2 regions of the Kineococcus mangrovi genome follow, and region 2 is predicted to be linked to the other one. Evidence: riboswitches for the same ligand, from Rfam matches in the RefSeq annotation. Region 2 holds a riboswitch; the other holds the start of a gene.
What was found. Region 2 has a riboswitch for S-adenosylmethionine ahead of AB2L28_RS03630 (ABC transporter substrate-binding protein). Riboswitches for the same ligand answer to the same signal wherever they lie in the genome.
Positions count from the first base shown of each region.

Region 1: it holds a riboswitch for S-adenosylmethionine, as region 2 does, so the genes downstream of both, AB2L28_RS07045 (rhodanese-like domain-containing protein) here and AB2L28_RS03630 (ABC transporter substrate-binding protein) in region 2, are expected to answer to the same signal.

Region 1 covers NZ_JBGGTQ010000003.1:202,652-206,046, reverse strand. The annotation lists gene AB2L28_RS07055 (cobalamin-independent methionine synthase II family protein) at 1-80, opposite strand, end outside; gene AB2L28_RS07050 (O-succinylhomoserine sulfhydrylase) at 116-1,324, opposite strand; gene AB2L28_RS07045 (rhodanese-like domain-containing protein) at 1,321-1,722, opposite strand; SAM riboswitch class I at 1,728-1,827, opposite strand; gene AB2L28_RS07040 (GNAT family N-acetyltransferase) at 1,991-2,482, opposite strand; gene sufU (Fe-S cluster assembly sulfur transfer protein SufU) at 2,517-2,948, opposite strand; gene AB2L28_RS07030 (SufS family cysteine desulfurase) at 2,973-3,395, opposite strand, start outside.
Region 2 covers NZ_JBGGTQ010000002.1:121,261-124,655, forward strand. The annotation lists gene AB2L28_RS03625 (ABC transporter permease) at 1-294, opposite strand, end outside; gene AB2L28_RS03630 (ABC transporter substrate-binding protein) at 291-1,895, opposite strand; SAM riboswitch class I at 2,059-2,151, opposite strand; gene metE (5-methyltetrahydropteroyltriglutamate--homocysteine S-methyltransferase) at 2,260-3,395, opposite strand, start outside.

The sequences.
Region 1 (3,395 bases), on a different contig from region 2:
GTGCGGGCCTCGTTGGCGGCGATGAGTTCCGCGGTGCGCGGGAGGCTGCCGGCGTGGGAGACGGGGACGGACCTGGTCACGGGTGGGGCTCCGATCGGGAGGGGTGTCAGGGGTGTCAGGGGCGCGGGGTCGCGCGGGTGAGGGCGTGGTCGAGGTCCTCCAGGAGGTCCTCCACGTCCTCGAGGCCGACGGACAGGCGCAGGACGCCGTCGGTCAGGCCGATGGCGGCGCGGCCGTCCGGACCGAGCCGGCGGTGCGTCGTCGTCGCCGGGTGGGTGGCCAGGGACTTGGCGTCACCGAGGTTGTTGGAGATGTCGACGACCTGCAGGGCGTCGAGGACCTCGAAGGCGCGCTCCTTGCCGCGGCCCTGCGGGGCGTCGAGCTCGAACGTCACGACGGTGCCGCCGAGGTCCATCTGCCGCCGCGCGAGGTCGACCTGCGGGTGGCTGTCCAGCACGGGGTAGCGCACCCAGCGGATCCCGGGTCGCCGTTCCAGGTGCTCGGCGATCCGCAGCGCGTTCGCCGACGAGTGCCGCACCCGCAGGCTGAGGGTTTCCAGGCCCTTCGCCAGGGTCCAGGCGTTGAAGGGGCTGAGCGTCGGCCCGGTGTGCCGGGTGAGTTCCCGGAACCGCCCGCCGAGGAACTCCTCGGAGCCGAGGACCGCCCCGCCCATGACGCGCCCCTGGCCGTCGATGTGCTTCGTCGCGGAGTACACGACGACGTCCGCGCCGAACCGCAACGGGCGCTGCCCGACCGGGGACGCGAACGCGTTGTCGACGACGACGGTCGCCCCGGCCTCGTGCGCGAGCTCGGAGACCGCCGCGACGTCGACGAGGGTCTGCATCGGGTTGGCCGGGGTCTCGAAGAACACCGCCTGGGCTCCCGGGGCCAGGGCCCGTTCCCACTGCCCGAGGTCCTCACCGTCGACGAACACCGTCTCCACGCCCCAGCGGGGCAGGACCTCGTCGAGGACGACGAAGCAGGACCCGAAGAGGCTGCGGGCCGCGACGACCCGGTCGCCCGCCCCGAGGAGGGCGGCGAGGGCGTAGAACACGGCGGACATGCCGCTGGCCAGGCCGTAGCAGGCCTGCGCCCCCTCCAGCTGCCGCAGCCGCTCCGTGAACACCGACACCGTCGGGTTGCCGTAGCGGGAGTAGACGTACCGGTCGACGTCGCCGGCGAAGGCCGCCTCCGCCGCGGCGGCGCTCTCGTACACGTAGCCCGACGTGAGGTACATCGCCTCGGCCGTCTCCTCGAACGGGGAGCGGGCCAGCCCGCCGCGGACGGCCGCGGTGTCCGGTCGCCGGTCCCGCCGTCCGCTCACGACTGCCGCCAGGGCAGCCCCGCGGCCCGCCAGCCGGTGCCGCCGCGGTGCCCCTCCTCGTCCAGCGGTCCCTCGAAACCCTCGAGCACGTTGTAGCTGGGCCCGATCCCGGCCGCCGTCGCGGTGTCGGCCGCGCCGACGGACCGCTGCCCGGAACGGCACAGGAAGACGACCGCGCGGTCCGCGCCCGGCGTGATGCCCGCGGCGGCCAGTTCCCCGAGGAAGCGCCCGGGGTCGACGGGCAGCCACGAGACGAGGACCGGGTCGCGGTCCAGACCGCTCGGGACCCCCACGAAGCGCCACTCCGCCTCGGTGCGCACGTCCACGAGGACGGCGTCCGGGTCGTCCTGCACCAGGTCGAAGGCCTCACGCGGGGTGAGGTCGCCGGCGTAGCCCACTGTTCCTCCCATCGGTCCTGGCATGAGCACCCTCCGGGACGCGGTGCGTCCCCGGGGTTGCTGCGGCGTCGACGAGCCAGGTCTCTCGGCCGCTCTGGATGGTCCGGTCAGCCTAGGGCATCGCCGGCCGTGCCCGACGCCCCGGCGAGGCGCCGGACGACGGGAGGTGGCTGCCCGACACCTCGACCCCCTCGACCACGACGGTGGTGCGCCCGTCCCGGAGCCGGGTGGACTCCGCGACGACCCCGGCCCCCGGACCGCGGGTCGCTCACAGGAAGCGGTGCATGACGTGCAGCCCCACGTAGCCGTGCTCGGGGTGGTCGAAGGCCTGCGGGACGGTGCCGACGACCGCGAACCCCAGGGACCGCCACAGCGCCACGGCGGCGGTGTTGGTCTCCACCACGGCGTTGAACTGCATCGCCAGGAAGCCCCGCTCGCGCGCCCGGGCGACGACGTGCTCCCCCAACGACCGACCCACACCGCGGCCGCGGGCGGCCGGCGCCACCATGAAGCTCGCGGTGGCGACGTGGGAGCCGGCACCGGGCCGGTTCGGCCCGCACCTCGCGGTCCCGAGGACCGTCCCCGTCCCCTCCTCGACGGCGACGACCGTCGCCCAGGGCGGCGCACCGACCCACTCGGCGCGGGCCCGGTCCGAGGTCAGCCCCCGCGGCAGCGCGTACGTCTCGCCGTCGGCGACGATCTCGTCGAAGAAGGGCCAGATGCCGGCCCAGTCGGCCTCGGTGTAGTCGCGGATCTGCACGGGGGAACGGTAACCACCGCGACCGGCGCGTCCTTCAGGCGCGCAGCACCGCGTCGGCCAGCGCCGACCAGCTGAGCAGCGCGCACTTCACGCGGGCCGGGTACCTGGCGACCCCGGCGAAGGCGACGGCGTCGCCGAGGACCTCCTCGTCGCCGGGGTCCTCACCGCGGCTGGTGAGCATGTGCTGCACCGCCTCGCGCAGCTCGCCCACCTCGGCGACGGACCGGCCGACGACGAGCCCGTGCAGCACCGAGGCCGAGGCCCGGCTGATGGAGCAGCCGAGCGCGTCGTAGGACACGTCCCCCACGACCGGAGCGCCACCGGCGTCGTCGAGGCGGACCCGCAGCGTGATCTCGTCCCCGCACGTGGGGTTCACGTGGTGGGACTGCGCGCCGAACGGCTCCCGCAACCCCTCGCCGTGCGGACGCTTGGAGTGCTCGATGATCAGCTGCTGGTACAGGTCCACGCGCGTCAGGTTCTCACGGGGGGTTCAGCCGAACAGGTCGCGCGCCCGGTGCAGACCCCGCAGCACCGCGTCGACGTCCGAGGGCTGGTTGTAGGGCCCGAAGCTGACGCGCGTCGTCGCCGCGACCCCGAAGCGCCGGTGCAGCGGCCAGGCGCAGTGGTGACCGACGCGCACCGCGACACCCTCGTCGTCGAGCAGCTGCCCGACGTCGTGGGCGTGGACCTGCAGGTCCGGACCGTCCACGACGAAGGAGACCAGGCCCACGCGGTCGGCGGCGTCGAGGGGCCCGAGGACGCGGATCCAGGGCAGTTCCGCGAGCTCGGCGAGGAGCTGGGCCGTGAGGGCGCGTTCGTGCGCCTCCACGCGCGCGACCCCGGTCCCGTCCGGTCCGAGGCCGCGCAGGAAGTCCACGGCCGCGTGCAGGCCGACGGCCTGGGCGGTCATCGG
Region 2 (3,395 bases):
GGCACCGTTCTGGATGGAGTTCCCGAGGTCCAGGTGCAGCGTCCGCCACAGCGCGTGCGCGTACTGCACGGGCAGCGGGTCGTCGAGGCCGTGCTCGGCCCGCAGGGCCGCGACCTGCGCGGGGTCGGCCGTCGACTGCTCCCCGCCCTGCCCGCCGGCCAGCATGATCGAGACCGGGTCGCTGGGCAGCAGGTAGAGGATGACGAACGTCACCGTGAACGCGGCCCACAGCACCAGGACGGCCTGGCCGAGCCGGCGGACGACGTACCCCGCGCGACCGCCACCGGCCGTCACGACTGCTTCCAGGCGTCGTGGAACCAGAGCCGGGAGGAGCCCTCGAACTGCAGGCCGTGGACGTCGTCCGACGCCGCGATGACGGTGGAGAGCTCGATGAGGGGGATCGAGTGCGCGTCCTGCACGAGCGAGCGTGAGGCCTGTTCCACCAACCGCGCCCGCTGCGCGGCGTCGGTCGTGGACGCCTGCTCGGCGAGCAGGTCGTCGACCGCACCGCGGGGCCGCTGGTTCACGTTGCGCGTGTCGGTGGAGAAGACGGTGCGCAGGACGTCCGAGTCGGACCGGGTGAGGTTGTAGAACAGGACGTCGTAGTCGCCGGAGTTCTGCTGCGCAGCCGTGTCGGCGGTCGTGCCCTGCTTCAGCTGCAGGTCGAAACCGACCTCACGGACCTGCTGCTGCAGCAGTTCCAGCACGGCCGACGTGGGCTGCCAGAACAAGACGGTGAAGGTGAGCTCGCGTCCGGCCTTCTCGCGGATCCCGTCCGCACCCCTGGTCCAGCCGGCCTCGTCGAGCAGGCGGTCCGCGCCGGCCAGGTCGCGGGCGAGCACCGGGGAGTCGTCGGGGGCGTCGGGGGTGGACGCCGAGAGGGCCGACCGCACGGCCTGGTCCCCCGGGTTGAGGAGGCTCGCCAACTGCTCGCGGTCGACGGCCTTCGACAGCGCCTGCCGGACGCGGACGTCGTCGAACGGTGCCCTCGACTCGTTGGGGAACAGGTTGTACGGGATCCCGGGGTTGGCCCGCCGCTGCGTCCAGAAGCCGTTCCCGTCGAACTGCGGCAGATCCTGGGACGCGATGCCGGTCGTGGCGTCGACCTGGTGCGACTGCAGGGACCCGGTGCGCACGCCGGCCTCGGGGACCACGCGGTAGGTGACCGAGTCGAGGTGGGCCTCGCCCTGGTGCTGCGCCCCGGTCGGTGCCCAGTCGTACCCGCTGCGCCGGTCCAGGACGGTCGTGGCGTCCTTGGTGTAGCTGCCGACGACGAAGGGACCGGAGCCCACGAGCGTCGTCCCTGCGCAACGGGTCGCGGGATCGGCGGTCGTGGTCGGGACGGACAGCAGCCCGAGGCTCATGGTCGAGGTGGCCTGCAGGAACTGCGCACTGGGCCGGGAGAACGTGACGACGGCCGTCTGCGCGTCGGGGGTCTGCGTCCCGGTGTACCCCTGGAGGTACGTGGACCCGAGCGGGGCCTTGGCCCCGAGCGCGACGATCCCGTCGAGGTTCGCCCGGACCGCGGTGGCGTCCACCGGCGACCCGTCGGAGAACGTCGCCCCCTGCCGCAGGTGGAACGTGAACGTCGTCGCGTCCGGGCTGACCTCGAAGCGCTGCGCGAGCCACGGCTGGATCCGCCCGTCGAGGTCCTGGACGGTGAGGGAGTCCACGAGCTGGCGGCCGATGTTCAGCGCGTCGTTGTTCCCGACCTGCTGCGGGTCGATGCACCCGGAGTCGACGGAGATGGCGAACGTGAGGTTCCCTCCGCGGACGGGGGCGGCGCCGGCGTCGTCGGCGCTGCTGCGGCTCCCGCTGCACGCGGTGAGCACGCCGAGCAGCGGGACGAGGGCGGCGGCGGACAGGACGGTGGGCAGGGAGGTGCGGCGGCGCAAGGGTTCTCCTGGGAAGGGGTGGGGCGCACCGACGGGACGGCGGCGCGCGGAGCCGGGTCGGAGCCGGCGGGAGGACGGTCAGCGACAGCTGGTCGCACCGGTGCGGCAGAGGTCCACGACGCGCCGCAGGACGGCGACGTGAGACGTGCGGTCCACCTGAACCCCTCCATCGTTCCTGGCGGAAGCACCCGCGCCCGTTTTTGGGGGGTTGCTGCGGCGTCGCGGAGCCAGGTCTCTCAGCCGCTCTGGATGGTTGCACCGTGAACTCTACGGGGAACCGTGCCGGAACTCAACCACGGACTTCCCCGGGGACGGCCGAACCCCTCCACCCCGGTGGGGTGGAGGGGTTCGGCCGTGAGGGAGGTCAGCCCGCGACGGGCGTACCCTCGAGCAGTTCCGCCCGTACGGTGCGCGCGGCCTCGACGAGGTTCCGCAGGGACTCCGTCGTCTCGGCGTACCCCCGCGTCTTGAGCCCGCAGTCGGGGTTCACCCAGACCTGGGGTGCGGGCACCGAGCCGACGGCCGACCGGAGCAGCCCCACGACCTCCTCGGCGGACGGGACGCGCGGGGAGTGGATGTCGTAGACGCCGGGACCGATGCCGCGGGCGAAACCGGCCCGGGCGACGTCCTCGAGCACCTCCATCCGCGAACGCGCCGCCTCGATGCTCGTGACGTCGGCGTCCAGGCCGTCGATGGCCTCGATCACCTCCCCGAACTCGGAGTAGCACAGGTGGGTGTGCACCTGCGTCGCGTCGGCCGCCCCCGCGGTGGCCAACCGGAAGGCGGTGACGGACCAGTCGAGGTACGCCGCCTGGTCGGCCGTCCGCAGCGGCAGCAGCTCCCGCAGCGCGGGTTCGTCCACCTGCACGATCCCGATGCCCGCCGCCTCGAGGTCGGCGACCTCGTCGCGCAGGGCGAGGGCGACCTGGTTCGCGGTGTCCCCCAACGGTTGGTCGTCGCGCACGAAGGACCAGGCGAGGATCGTCACCGGGCCCGTCAACATGCCCTTGACGGGTTTCGCCGTCCGACTCGCCGCGTACCTGCTCCACGGCACCGTGATGGGCGCGGGTCGCGACACGTCGCCCCACAGGATCGGCGGCCGGACCCCGCGCGAGCCGTAGGACTGCACCCAGCCGTGCTCGGTCACCGCGAACCCGTCGAGCTGCTCGGCGAAGTACTGGACCATGTCGTTGCGCTCGGGTTCGCCGTGGACGAGGACGTCGAGGCCGAGCTCCTCCTGCAGCTGCACGACGCGGTCGATCTCGGCGCGCAGGAACTCCTCGTACCCCTCCTGCGCGAGCTCACCCCGGCTCCGGGCAGCACGCGCCCGGCGGATCTCGGACGTCTGCGGGAAGGACCCGATGGTGGTCGTCGGCAGCAGCGGCAGACCCAGGGCCGTCTCCTGCGCCACCCGCCGCACAGCGTGGTCGCTGCGCCGGAACGCGTCCGGGGTCAGCGCGGCGAGCCGGTCGCGCACCTGCGGCCGCACCACGCCGGAGG